One region of the Streptomyces sp. NPDC021356 genome, then DNA from elsewhere that is predicted to be linked to it. Evidence: predicted binding sites of a transcription regulator. Region 1 holds the regulator's gene; each other region holds the start of a gene.
What was found. The regulator HrcA, encoded in region 1, represses chaperone genes, less so after heat shock. The targets are predictions, from matches to a motif close to TTNGCACTCNGNNNNNCNGAGTGCNAA.
Positions count from the first base shown of each region.

Region 1 (4,692 bases):
GGAGCTGCGCGACCAGGGAGAGGACGCCGATGCCGGCGCCGTCGTTCTCCGGCTGGTCGCGGTGGGCGCCCTGGTGACCGCCCGCCTCCACGCCCTGCGCGATCACCGCGTCCGCGCCCGCCCGCGCCACGGCCAGCGCCTCCTCGACGGTGGTCGCGGTGACCAGGGCGTACGTGCCGACGCGGTGCAGGGAGTCGACGACCTCGCGGGTGGGGACGCCGAAGTGGAAGGAGACCACCGGGACCGGGTCGTCCAGGAGGACGGCGAGTTTGACGTCGTAGCCGTCGTCCCGTCCGCAGTCGGTGTCGCCCAGCTCGGTCTCGTACCAGGTGGCCTCGCCGGCCAGTTGCTGGGCGTAGAGGTCGACGGCGCCGGATTCCGCAAGCTCCGGCTGGGGCATGAAGACGTTCACGCCGAAGGGGCGGCCGGTCAGCCCGCGCACCTGCTTGATCTCCTGGTACATGCCGTCCGCCGTCTTGTACCCGGCGGCCAGGAAGCCCAGCCCGCCGGCCTCGGACACCGCGGCGGCGAGCTGCGGCCCGGAGGGGCCGCCCGCCATCGGGGCCTGCACGATCGGATGGGGGAAGAGATCGGTCAGTGCGGACAATGCGGAGGACATGACCGCATGGTGTCACGTCCTCCGTACGGCACCGAATCCGGGCGTCCTCCGGCATATGCCGAGGGCAGCCACCGACGTCGGCGGCTGCCCTGGGACGTGCATCGCGGGGTCGCCGCCCGGCTCAACGCCCGTTGAACGCGTCCTTCAACCGCGAGAACAACCCCTGCTGCCCCGGCTGGAACTGGCCCTGGGGGCGTTCCTCGCCGCGCAGTTCGGCCAGCTCGCGCAGCAGGCGCTCCTGCTCGGGGTCGAGCTTGGTCGGGGTCTGGACCTCGACGTGCACGATGAGGTCGCCCCGGCCGCCGCCGCGCAGGTGCGTGACGCCGCGGCCGTGCAGCGGGATCGACTGGCCGGACTGCGTGCCGGGCCGGATGTCGACCTCCTCCATGCCGTCCAGGGTCTCCAGCGGCACCTTGGTGCCGAGGGACGCCGCGGTCATCGGGATCGTGACCGTGCAGTGCAGGTCGTCACCGCGCCGCTGGAAGGTCTGGTGCGGCAGTTCGTGGATCTCGACGTAGAGGTCGCCGGCCGGGCCGCCGCCCGGGCCGACCTCGCCCTCGCCCGCGAGCTGGATCCGCGTGCCGTTGTCCACACCGGCCGGGATCTTCACCGTCAGCGTGCGGCGGGCGCGGATGCGGCCGTCACCGGCGCACTCCGGGCACGGGGTCGGCACGACGGTGCCGAAGCCCTGGCACTGCGGGCAGGGGCGGGAGGTCATGACCTGGCCCAGGAAGGACCGGGTGACCTGCGAGACCTCACCGCGGCCGCGGCACATGTCACAGGTCTGCGCGGTGGTGCCGGGCGCGGCGCCCTCGCCGTTGCAGGTGGTGCAGACGACGGCCGTGTCGACCTGGATGTCCTTCGTCGTGCCGAAGGCAGCCTCGTCCAGCTCCACCTCCAGCCGGATCATCGCGTCCTGGCCCCGGCGGGTGCGCGAGCGCGGTCCGCGCTGCGACGCCGTGCCGAAGAACGCGTCCATGATGTCGGAGAAGTTGCCGAAGGAACCGGCCCCGAAGCCGCCCGCGCCGGCTCCGCCGGACTGCGAGAGCGGATCGCCGCCGAGGTCGTAGACCTGCTTCTTCTGCGGGTCCGACAGCACCTCGTAGGCGGCGTTGATCTCCTTGAACCGCTCCTGGGTCTTCGGATCCGGGTTGACGTCCGGGTGCAGCTCGCGCGCGAGCCGACGGAACGCCTTCTTGATCTCATCCTGCGACGCGTCGCGGCGCACGCCGAGAACGGCGTAGTAGTCCGTGGCCACTTACGACTCCGCCAGGATCTGTCCGACGTACCGTGCCACTGCGCGTACCGCTCCCATCGTTCCCGGGTAGTCCATGCGGGTCGGTCCGACCACGCCGAGCTTGGCGACTGCCTCGCCGCCCGAACCGTAGCCCACCGACACGATGGACGTGGAGTTGAGTCCTTCGTGTGCGTTCTCGTGACCGATGCGCACGGTCATGCCCGGATCCTGTGTCTCACCGAGCAGCTTGAGCAGGACGACCTGCTCCTCCAGCGCCTCCAGGACGGGCCGGATGGTGAGGGGGAAGTCGTGTCCGAAGCGGGTGAGGTTGGCGGTGCCGCCGATCATCAGCCGCTCCTCGTTCTCCTCGACGAGGGTCTCCAGGAGGGCGGAGAGCACGGTGGCGACCGCGCCCCGGTCCTCCAGGTCGAAGCCGTCGGGGAGGTCCTCCACCAGCTGCGGCACGTCCGCGAAGCGGCGGCCCGCGACCCGGCTGTTCAGCCGCGCGCGCAGATCCGCCAGGGACGTCTCGCCGAAGGGCGCCGGACAGTCGATCATCCGCTGCTCGACCCGTCCGGTGTCCGTGATCAGCACGAGCATCACGCGCGCGGGGGCGAGCGAGAGCAGTTCCACGTGCCGGACGGTCGAACGGGTCAGCGAGGGGTACTGCACCACGGCGACCTGCCGGGTCAGCTGCGCCAGCAGCCGCACCGTGCGGGCCACCACGTCGTCGAGGTCGACCGCGCCGTCGAGGAAGTTCTGGATGGCGCGCCGCTCGGGCGCGGTCATCGGCTTGACCCCGGCGAGCTTGTCGACGAAGAGGCGGTACCCCTTGTCGGTGGGGATGCGGCCGGCGCTGGTGTGCGGCTGGGCGATGAAGCCCTCGTCCTCCAGGGCCGCCATGTCGTTGCGGACGGTGGCCGGTGAGACGCCGAGGTTGTGCCGCTCGGTGAGGGCCTTGGAGCCCACCGGCTCCTCGGTGCCGACGTAGTCCTGGACGATGGCGCGCAGCACCTGCAGCCTTCGCTCGCTGAGCATCGCACGCACCTCCAGAGTCGTCCCTCGGTTCCCACCTGGCACTCGGCGCATACGAGTGCCAGCATCCCCCGGCCCAGTGTACGGCCGTCGGGTACGCCGGGGGCAAGACCGGTCCGCGGAAGGGCGGGCCTGCCTTAGCGTCGCGGTATGACCATGACTTGGGAAGAGCTGGGCTGGGAGCGGCTGGCGGGCGGGGTCGGCCGGCTGCGGCTGCCGGTGTGGGACTGCACCGCCGGACTGGTCGTCGGGGACGGTGCGGCGCTGTGGGTGGACACGGGGTCGTCCCTCGCGGAGGGCGCGTGGCTGCGGGCGCGGGCGCGGGAGCTGACCGGTGGCGGTGTGACTCTTCTCGCGCTCACGCACCTCCACTTCGACCACGTCTTCGGGGCGGCGGCCTTCGAGGCGACCGAGGTCTTCGCCGCCGAGGGGGCGGGCGCGCTGCTCGGCGACGAGCGCGAGCGCGCGGAGCTGCGCGCGGACGGGGTCCGCCAGGGGCTGGACGCACGGGCGGCCGAGGAGGCCGCCGATGCCCTGGTGCGCCCCGGCCGGGAGGTCCGCGACCGGCTGACCGTCCCGCTGGGCGGCGGCCGGGAGGTGCTGCTGGCGAACGTGGGACCCGGGCACACCGCACACGACCTCGCCGTGGTGGTGCCGGGCGAGCGGCCGGCGGACCGGCCGGTGGTCTTCTGCGGTGACCTCGTCGAGGAGTCCGGTGAGCCGCAGGCGGGCCCCGACGCCGTACCGGAGCGGTGGCCGGACGCGCTGGACCGCCTGCTGGAGGTGGGCGGCGAGGACGCGCTGTACGTCCCCGGGCACGGCGCGGTGGTCGACGCGGCCTTCGTCCGGGCCCAGCGGGACGCGCTGGCGGCGCGCTTCGGCGTGTCGCGCTGATCACCGCCGGAGATCTCCATATCGTCACTCGAATGCGCCAGTACTCCGCCGATCTGACCCCTCCCTGGAAGAAGAAGTCGCCGCCGGTGCCGGAGGTGGCGGCCGAGCCCGGGCTGGTCGTCGAGGAACCGGCGACCGGATTCTGCGGCGCGGTGATCCGCTGCGAGGCGGGCACGGTGACCCTGGAGGACCGCTTCGGCAAGCACCGGGTGTTCCCGCTCCAGCCCCGGGGGTTCCTGCTGGAGGGGCGGCCGGTGACGCTGGTGCGGCCCGCCGCCGGTCCGGTACGCCCCACCCGTACGGCCTCCGGTTCGGTCGCCGTCGCCGGTGCACGCGCGCGCGTGGCCCGCGCCGGGCGCATCTACGTGGAGGGCCGGCACGACGCCGAGCTGGTCGAGAAGGTGTGGGGCGACGACCTGCGCATCGAGGGGGTCGTCGTCGAGTACCTGGAGGGCGTCGACGACCTGCCGGCGATCGTCGCCGAGTTCGCGCCCGGCCCGGACGCCCGCCTCGGCGTCCTCGTGGACCACCTCGTGCCGGGCAGCAAGGAGTGGCGCATCGCCGAGGCGGTGACCAGCGAGCACGCCCTGGTCGTCGGCCATCCGTACATCGACGTCTGGGAGGCCGTGAAGCCGTCCTCCCTCGGCATCGAGGCCTGGCCCCGGATCCCGCGCGGCCAGGACTGGAAGACGGGCGTCTGCCGCGCGCTGGGCTGGCCGGACAACACGGGCGCCGCCTGGCAGGGGATCCTCGCGCGGGTGCGGTCGTACAAGGACCTGGAGCCGGAGCTGCTGGGCCGGGTCGAGCAGCTGATCGATTTCGTGACGGACCCCGCGTAGGCCCTGTCCGGCGCGAGGCCCGATCGGCGCGTACCCGGCGGCCGCGGCGGCCGGTGAGGTCTGCCGGG
Region 1 is NZ_JBFACU010000021.1:57,552-62,243, forward strand. It holds gene AB0G56_RS26505 (nitronate monooxygenase) at 1-619, opposite strand, end outside; gene dnaJ (molecular chaperone DnaJ) at 741-1,877, opposite strand; gene hrcA (heat-inducible transcriptional repressor HrcA) at 1,878-2,894, opposite strand; gene AB0G56_RS26520 (MBL fold metallo-hydrolase) at 3,042-3,785, shown strand; gene AB0G56_RS26525 (DUF3097 domain-containing protein) at 3,818-4,624, shown strand.

Region 2 (4,692 bases), on a different contig from region 1:
TGCCGCAGCACAGGTCGGCCAGGGAGGTCACGCCCAGCTCCTTCAGCCGGGCCGCGCGGTGGGCGGCGACGCTCGCCCGGGTGGACTGCTCCACGCCGTGGGGCGTGAAGAACATTCGCTCCGCGTCCGCGGCACCGAACTTCGCCGCCGCCCGCTGCCGCAGCCGGGCCTGTCCGAGCGCCGCCGAGACGAGGTCGGCGGGATGGTCGCGGCGCAGCCGGGTGGCGACGGCGAGTTCGTCGGCGGGGGCGGTGCCGCGCACTTCCTCCAGGAGGGCGCGGCCCTCGGCGGTGAGCAGCGGGGCGAAGGCGTGCAGCGGGGCGAGTGGGTCGGTCACCGGCTCATTGTCGGCCAGTCGGTGGACGGTGCGCCGCCGGTCGCGGTGTCGCCGCGGGTTCGGGGCGGGGGCCTGCGAGGATCCGGCGCCATGAGCACAGTAGTACAAAATGACAAAAATAGTCCCCTGGGTCCTCTGTGCGCCCCAGGCCGTCCGGGACGCAAGGCGGTGCTGCGCGCCGGGCTCGGTGCCCTCGCCGTCGCCGCCCTCGCCTCCGGCTGCGCCCGGCCGGACGCCCCGGTGCGCCCCGCCCCGGGCCAGCAGCGCCTCCAGGCGCCTCCCGCCCGCGCCCTCGACTCCTACGCCACCCGGCTCAAGGTCTCCGCCGCCGCCCGCGCCGCCGCGGCCAGGCGCTGGGGCCTGAGCCAGGCCCCGCTCCTGCCCCCGCCGCCACCGGCCGTGAAGCCGAGGATCCACGCCCGGGCCGGCTTCGAGGTGGCCCACCAGGAGGACTGGAACCTGCCCCCGGTCTTCACCACCGTCCCCACCAAGGACAAGGTCCTCTTCCTCACCATCGACGACGGCGCCGAGAAGGACCCCGCCTTCCTGCGCATGATGAACGACCTGAAGGTCCCCTACACGGCCTTCCTCAGCAACTACCTCGTCAAGGACGACTACGGCTACTTCCGCAAGGCGCAGTCCCTGGGCAACACCCTGAACAACCACACCCTGCACCACCCCTACCTGCCCGGCCTGTCCTACGACGAGCAGCGCCGCGAGATCTGCGACATGCAGGACATCATGCAGAAGCAGTTCGGCGAGCGCCCCCGGCTCCTGCGCCCGCCCTACGGCAACTACAACCAGGACACCCTGCGCGCCGCCAAGTCCTGCGGCATCAGGTACGCGCCGATCTGGAACGAGGAGGTCTACGTCGACCACTGGGAGTTCCGCGAGGACGACAAGCGGCTGCGCCCCGGCGACATCGTGCTCACCCACTTCCGCGGACGCGAGGAGTGGAACGGCACCATGGCCGACGACATGCGCCGTTTCCTGAACTACGCGACCGCCAAGGGGTACGCGGTGGCCCGGCTGGAGGACTACCTGTGAGACCGCGGCCGTGGCCGCGGCGCACGGCCGCGGCGCTGCTCGCGGCCGTGCTGCTGCTCCTGGCCGGCTGCGCCTCGTCCGTGGACCCGATCGAACGGCTGGGCCGCAAGGCCGCGCAGCGGGTACGGCCGGCGGGCCAGGCCGCGCCCACGCGCCGGCCCTACCGCCGCTGGGGCCTGGCCGCCCCGCTGCCCGCGCCCCCGCGCCCGCCGGCCCGCCCCTCGCCCCGTGCGGCGGCCGCCGCGACGCCCGCGGTGATCGACCGCGTCGACACCCCCGACCGGGTCGTCTTCCTCACGTACGACGACGGCGCCGAGCGCGATCCGCGCTTCGTCGACATGGTGCGCGAACTGCGGCTGCCGGTCAGCATGTTCCTCACGGACAGCGTCGTCGGGCCGGGCTACGGGCACTTCGCGCGCCTGCTGTCGGTCGGCGCGGCCCTGGAGAACCACACCCTGGAACACCCGGCCCTGCGCGGCCTGCCCTACGCCGGCCAGCGCGCCGAGATCTGCGGCCAGCGCGACAAGCTCCACGCCCGCTTCGGCGTCCGCTCCCGCCTCTTCAGGCCGCCCTACGGCTCCTACGACACCACGACCCTGCGCGCCGCGGCCGACTGCGGTGTCTCCACCGTCGTGCTGTGGCGCGCCTCGATGACGGAGACCCGCCTGCGCTTCACCCATGGCCGCCGCAGCCTGCGCCCCGGCGACATCCTCCTGGTCACCTCGGACGACGACGACCTCGACGGCCCGACGCTGCGCGAACGCACGACAGCCCTGCTGCGCGGCATCGAGGCGGAGGGCCTGACGGTCGGAAGGCTGCAGGACTACCTGCGGTGAGTGGGCCTGTCCGGCGTCCGAGGACGAGGCCGCCCAGGCCGAGAGCGGGGGTCCGGGCCGGCAGCCCCAGGGCCGCTCCCAGAAGCGGACGGCACCTGCACGACCGCCCCGCGGGAACGTCCCCCGGCCCGACGCGCCGCACGGCAATTGGCACTCCGCTTGACCGAGTGCTAATCGCGGTCATAGTCTCGGCTCTGGCACTCCCCACCGGAGAGTGCCAACAACGCGACGGGCAGGTCCGGCACCCGCGACGACGGATCGACCTGGTCGCCACCTCAGACAGTTAACCCCGTGAGATCTCCGAAGGGGGAGGTCGGATCGTGACGACCGCCAGCACCAAGGTTGCCATCAAGCCGCTCGAGGACCGCATCGTGGTCCAGCCGCTCGACGCCGAGCAGACCACGGCCTCTGGCCTGGTCATCCCGGACACCGCCAAGGAGAAGCCCCAGGAGGGCGTCGTCCTGGCCGTGGGCCCGGGCCGCTTCGAGGACGGCAACCGTCTTCCGCTCGACGTCAAGGTCGGCGACGTCGTGCTCTACAGCAAGTACGGCGGCACCGAGGTGAAGTACAACAACGAGGAGTACCTCGTCCTCTCGGCTCGCGACGTTCTCGCGATCATCGAGAAGTAAGTCACCTCAGCGTTTCTGCTGTGAGCTGCGCCCCTGGCCCCCGCGACCGATAAGAAGCCGGGCGCCCGGGGCGCAGTTTCTTTTTCACCCAAGATTTCCGAGAGGGCTCCCGCTGCCATGGCGAAGATCCTGAAGTTCGACGAGGACGCCCGTCGCGCCCTCGAGCGCGGCGTCAACAAGCTCGCCGACACGGTCAAGGTGACGATCGGCCCCAAGGGCCGCAACGTCGTCATCGACAAGAAGTTCGGCGCCCCGACCATCACCAACGACGGCGTCACCATCGCCCGGGAGGTCGAGGTCGAGGACCCGTACGAGAACCTCGGCGCCCAGCTGGTCAAGGAGGTGGCGACCAAGACCAACGACATCGCGGGTGACGGCACCACCACCGCCACCGTGCTCGCCCAGGCGCTGGTGCGCGAGGGACTGAAGAACGTCGCCGCGGGTGCCTCCCCGGCGCTGCTGAAGAAGGGCATCGACGCCGCGGTCAAGGCCGTCTCCGACGACCTGCTCGCCTCGGCCCGCCCGATCGACGAGAAGTCCGACATCGCCGCAGTGGCCGCGCTGTCCGCCCAGGACCAGCAGGTCGGCGAGCTGATCGCCGAGGCGATGGACAAGGTCGGCAAGGACGGCGTCATCACCGTCGAGGAGTCCAACACCTTCGGTCTGGAGCTGGACTTCACCGAGGGCATGGCCTTCGACAAGGGCTACCTCTCGCCGTACTTCGTCACCGACCAGGAGCGTATGGAGGCCGTCCTCGACGACCCGTACATCCTGATCAACCAGGGCAAGATCTCCTCCATCGCGGACCTGCTGCCGCTGCTGGAGAAGATCATCCAGGCGAACGCCTCGAAGCCGCTGCTGATCATCGCCGAGGACGTCGAGGGCGAGGCCCTCTCCACCCTCGTCGTCAACAAGATCCGCGGCACCTTCAACGCCACCGCGGTGAAGGCCCCCGGCTTCGGCGACCGCCGCAAGGCGATGCTCCAGGACATGGCCGTCCTCACCGGCGCCACCGTCATCTCCGAGGAGGTCGGCCTCAAGCTCGACCAGGTCGGTCTCGACGTCCTCGGTTCCGCCCGCCGCGTCACCGTCACCAAGGACGACACCACGATCGTCGACGGCGCCGGCGACAAGTCGGACGTCCAGGGCCGCATCGCGCAGATCAAGGCCGAGATCGAGTCCACCGACTCCGACTGGGACCGCGAGAAGCTCCAGGAGCGCCTCGCGAAGCTGGCCGGCGGCGTGTGCGTGATCAAGGTCGGCGCCGCCACCGAGGTGGAGCTGAAGGAGAAGAAGCACCGTCTGGAGGACGCCATCTCCGCGACCCGCGCCGCGGTCGAGGAGGGCATCGTCTCCGGTGGTGGCTCCGCTCTGGTCCACGCCGTGAAGGTCCTGGAGGGCAACCTCGACAAGACCGGCGACGAGGCCACCGGTGTCTCCGTCGTCCGCCGCGCCGCCGTCGAGCCGCTGCGCTGGATCGCGGAGAACGCCGGCCTGGAGGGCTACGTCATCGTCTCCAAGGTCGCCGAGCTGGACAAGGGCAGCGGCTACAACGCCGCCACCGGCGAGTACGGCGACCTGGTCAAGGCCGGCGTCATCGACCCGGTCAAGGTCACCCGCTCCGCCCTGGAGAACGCGGCTTCCATCGCCTCCCTCCTCCTGACGACCGAGACCCTGGTCGTCGAGAAGAAGGAAGAGGAAGAGCCGGCCGCCGCGGGCCACGGCCACGGCCACGCCCACTGAGGCGACACGCCGAGCTGAACCGCCGGTGCCCGGCACCCCGGAAGGGGTGCCGGGCACCGGCGTGTCCGCCGCCGGCGAGGTCGGCCGGCCCGCTCAGTTC
Region 2 is NZ_JBFACU010000016.1:110,376-115,067, forward strand. It holds gene AB0G56_RS22760 (class I SAM-dependent methyltransferase) at 1-337, opposite strand, end outside; gene AB0G56_RS22765 (polysaccharide deacetylase family protein) at 428-1,384, shown strand; gene AB0G56_RS22770 (polysaccharide deacetylase family protein) at 1,381-2,220, shown strand; gene groES (co-chaperone GroES) at 2,541-2,849, shown strand; gene groL (chaperonin GroEL) at 2,967-4,592, shown strand; gene AB0G56_RS22785 (ester cyclase) at 4,686-4,692, opposite strand, start outside.
Region 2: the regulator HrcA is predicted to act here: its motif matches at 2,368-2,394, upstream of groES (co-chaperone GroES).

Region 3 (4,692 bases), on a different contig from region 1:
GCGGATCGAGGCCGGCCCGGCGAACATCTGGCGCTACGCCCCGCTGCTGCCCGTCCCCGCCGACGTGGCCGGCAAGCCGAACCTCAACCCCGGCTGGACCAAGCTCGTCCAGGCCGACCGCCTCGCCGCCGAACTCGGCGTCGACACCGGCAAGCTCTTCGTCAAGGACGACTCCGGCAACCCGACGCACTCCTTCAAGGACCGCGTCGTCGCCCAGGCCCTGGAGGCCGCCCGCGCCTTCGGCTTCACCACCCTGTCCTGCTCCTCCACCGGCAACCTCGCCGGTGCCGTCGGCGCCGCCGCCGCCCGCGCCGGCCTGCGCTCGTGCGTGTTCATCCCGCACGACCTGGAGCAGGGCAAGGTCGTCATGGCCGCGATCTACGGCGGCGAACTCGTCGGCATCGAGGGCAACTACGACGACGTGAACCGCTTCTGCTCCGAGCTGATCGGCGACCCGGCCGGTGAGGGCTGGGGCTTCGTCAACGTCAACCTGCGGCCGTACTACGCCGAGGGCTCCAAGACGCTGGCGTACGAGATCTGCGAGCAGCTCGGCTGGCGGCTGCCCGACCAGATCGTCGTCCCCATCGCCTCCGGCTCGCAGCTCACCAAGGTCGACAAGGGCCTGCGCGAGCTGATCCGGCTCGGCCTGGTCGAGGACAAGCCGTACAAGGTCTTCGGCGCGCAGGCCGAGGGCTGCTCGCCGGTGTCCACCGCCTTCAAGGCCGGGCACGACGTCGTCCGGCCGCAGAAGCCGAACACCATCGCCAAGTCCCTCGCCATCGGCAACCCCGCCGACGGCCCGTACGTCCTGGACATCGCGCGCCGCACCGGGGGAGCGGTGGAGGATGTGACGGACGATCAGGTCGTCGACGCGATCAAGCTGCTCGCCCGCACCGAGGGCATCTTCGCGGAGACCGCGGGCGGCGTGACGGTCGGCGTCACGAAGAAGCTGATCGAAGCCGGCGTCCTCGACCCGACGAAGACCACCGTCGTCCTGAACACGGGTGACGGCCTGAAGACCCTGGACGCGGTGGCCGGCACCGGCCTGACCGCCACCATCCGCCCGACCCTGGACTCCTTCCGAGAGGCTGGCCTCGCATCATGAGCGTGACCGTTCGCATCCCCACCATCCTGCGCACCTACACCGGCGGACAGGCCGAGGTGAGCGCCGAGGGCACCACCCTCGCCGATGTCATCTCCGACCTGGAGAAGAACCACACGGGCATCGCCGCGCGCGTCCTGGACGACCAGGGCAAGCTGCGCCGCTTCGTCAACGTCTACGTCAACGACGACGACGTCCGCTTCGAGCAGGGCCTTCAGACGGTGACCCCGGACGGCGCGGGCGTCTCGATCATTCCGGCGGTCGCCGGCGGCTGATCATTACCTTCGGTAATGGCAGTGACCGAGCGTGCCGGGAATTGCCCCCTCCGCAAGAGAAGCGGAGGGGGCAATTCCATGGGATTGAGCACGGTAGAGTTGGGGAACGCGCCCCTGGATCTCCGGGGTGAGCGCCTGGTGATTCCTGCCGTCCGCCGATGAGAAACAGCCAAAATCCGCGGGTATTCTGCGGCATTTGTCTTGATTTATGGGGCCCGACTTGCCCTGAGTTCGGCTGAATTCTCGTCACATTCCGGACCGCTCCCGCCCAGAATTCTCGTCCGATTGACCTGTTGCAGACGGCAGTTGGACAGATACATTCAGCCGCGGTCGACGCGTTCCGGCGCACGCCCCCGATCCACGGGGGGTGAGGTCTGACCCGGATCCGCGAAGTGCGGATCTGTGCAAGGGCCAGTAATAGGGGAGTTAGGCATGGCTCAGGGCACCGTCAAGTGGTTCAACGCGGAGAAGGGGTACGGCTTCATCGCGGTCGACGGTGGTGCGGACGTCTTCGTCCACTACAGCGCGATCCAGATGGACGGCTACCGCACGCTGGAAGAGGGCCAGCGGGTCGAGTTCGAGATCTCGCAGGGTCAGAAGGGCCCGCAGGCCGACATGGTTCGCGTCACCGCCTGAACGTACTTCACGCGAAGGGCCCGCACCTCCCTTGGGGGTGCGGGCCCTTCGTCCGTCCCCGCCCCGCCCCGCCTCGCCGGGCCGTGCCGGTACGCCTCCGTTCGCCCCCGGCTGATCCACTGCGGGTCACCCCCCAGGCGCTTGCACTCGACCATGCCGAGTGCTAATCATTGCGTTAGCACTCTGAAGGTGAGAGTGACAACGAAGGACCGGGTCGGTGAGGCCCGCAGGCCGTGTGGGGCAAGGAACCACAAGGCCGGCGAGCCGTCCGTCGCGGGCGCGGGCGCGGTCCGAAGGAATCACCCCCAGTCCTGGAGGGACCACTTCACATGGCCAAGATCATCGCGTTCGACGAGGAGGCGCGGCGCGGCCTCGAGCGCGGCATGAACCAGCTCGCGGACGCCGTCAAGGTGACGCTCGGCCCCAAGGGCCGCAACGTCGTCCTCGAGAAGAAGTGGGGCGCCCCCACGATCACCAACGATGGTGTCTCCATCGCCAAGGAGATCGAGCTCGAGGACCCGTACGAGAAGATCGGCGCCGAGCTGGTCAAGGAAGTCGCCAAGAAGACGGACGACGTCGCCGGTGACGGTACGACCACCGCGACCGTGCTCGCCCAGGCCCTGGTCCGCGAGGGCCTGCGCAACGTGGCCGCCGGCGCCAACCCGATGGCCCTGAAGCGCGGTATCGAGAAGGCCGTCGAGGCCGTCTCCGCCGCCCTGCTCGACCAGGCCAAGGAGGTCGAGACCAAGGAGCAGATCGCCTCCACCGCCTCCATCTCCGCCGCCGACACCCAGATCGGCGAGCTGATCGCCGAGGCCATGGACAAGGTCGGCAAGGAAGGCGTCATCACCGTCGAGGAGTCGCAGACCTTCGGTCTGGAGCTCGAGCTCACCGAGGGCATGCGCTTCGACAAGGGCTACATCTCCGCCTACTTCGCGACCGACATGGAGCGCATGGAGGCGGTGCTCGAGGACCCGTACATCCTCATCGCCAACTCCAAGATCTCCTCGGTCAAGGACCTGCTCCCGCTCCTGGAGAAGGTCATGCAGTCGGGCAAGCCGCTGCTGATCATCGCCGAGGACGTCGAGGGCGAGGCCCTGTCGACCCTGGTCGTCAACAAGATCCGCGGCACCTTCAAGTCCGTCGCCGTCAAGGCCCCGGGCTTCGGCGACCGCCGCAAGGCCATGCTCGGCGACATCGCCATCCTCACGGGCGGCGAGGTCATCTCCGAGGAGGTCGGCCTCAAGCTGGAGAACGCCACCCTCGACCTGCTGGGCAAGGCCCGCAAGGTGGTCATCACCAAGGACGAGACCACCATCGTCGACGGTGCCGGCTCCTCGGAGCAGGTCGGCGGCCGGGTGAACCAGATCCGCGCCGAGATCGAGAACAGCGACTCCGACTACGACCGCGAGAAGCTCCAGGAGCGCCTGGCGAAGCTCGCGGGCGGCGTGGCCGTCATCAAGGCCGGTGCCGCCACCGAGGTCGAGCTGAAGGAGCGCAAGCACCGCATCGAGGACGCCGTGCGCAACGCCAAGGCGGCCGTCGAGGAGGGCATCGTCGCCGGTGGTGGCGTGGCCCTGCTGCAGGCCTCCCAGGTGTTCGAGAAGCTGGAGCTGGACGGCGACGAGGCCACCGGTGCCGCCGCCGTCAAGCTGGCGCTCGAGGCTCCGCTGAAGCAGATCGCCGTCAACGCCGGCCTCGAGGGCGGCGTCGTGGTGGAGAAGGTGCGCAACCTGACCCCGGGTCACGGCCTGAACGCCGCGACCGGCGAGTACGTCGACCTGGTCGCCGAGGGCATCATCGACCCGGCGAAGGTGACGCGCTCCGCGCTGCAGAACGCCGCGTCGATCGCCGCGCTGTTCCTCACCACCGAGGCCGTCATCGCCGACAAGCCGGAGAAGGCCGCCGCGGCCGCTCCGGGCGGCATGCCGGGCGGTGACATGGACTTCTGATCCGCACGGATCGGGCTCGTCCTTTCCGAGGGCGGCACTCCCTGGCGACAGGGGGTGCCGCCCTCGGGCGTGTCCAGGGCACACCGTGGAGGGGCACGCCCTGGAAGAGGGGGCGGGCACACGTCCACATACCATGCGGTATGCAGTTGGCAGGTCTTCGCCGTCCCTCCGAGGAGCCCCTCGTATGACCCACACCACCACCCCCGGTACCGTCCCCGGGGCGCAGTCCATCTCCCGCGCGGCCCGCATCCTCTCCCGGCCCGTCACCCTGAACGGCCTGACCGTCCCCAACCGGATAGCGATGGCCCCGATGACCCGCCAGTTCTCGCCCGGTGGCGTCCCGGGTGAGGACGTGTGCTCCTACTACGCCCGCCGGGCCGCCGCCGGGGTGGGGCTGGTCATCACCGAGGGCACGTACGTCGGGCACCCTTCGGCCGGGGCGAGCAGCAGGGTGCCGCGCTTCCACGGGCAGGAGCAGCTCGCGGGCTGGGCGCGCGTCGCCGGGGCCGTGCACGCGGCGGGTGGCACGATCGTGCCGCAGCTGTGGCACGTCGGCATGGTCCGCCAGGAGGGCCGGCCCCCGTTCCCGGACGCGCCGCCGGTCGGCCCCTCCGGGCTGCGCCTGGACGGCACCGGGGACGGCCGGGCGATGACGCGGACCGACCTGGACGACGTGATCGGGGCCTTCGCCGAGGCGGCGGGCGCGGCGGAGCGCATCGGTTTCGAC
Region 3 is NZ_JBFACU010000007.1:180,906-185,597, reverse strand. It holds gene thrC (threonine synthase) at 1-1,105, shown strand, start outside; gene AB0G56_RS11655 (MoaD/ThiS family protein) at 1,102-1,377, shown strand; gene AB0G56_RS11650 (cold-shock protein) at 1,810-2,013, shown strand; gene groL (chaperonin GroEL) at 2,343-3,965, shown strand; gene AB0G56_RS11640 (NADH:flavin oxidoreductase) at 4,150-4,692, shown strand, end outside.
Region 3: the regulator HrcA is predicted to act here: its motif matches at 2,154-2,180, upstream of groL (chaperonin GroEL).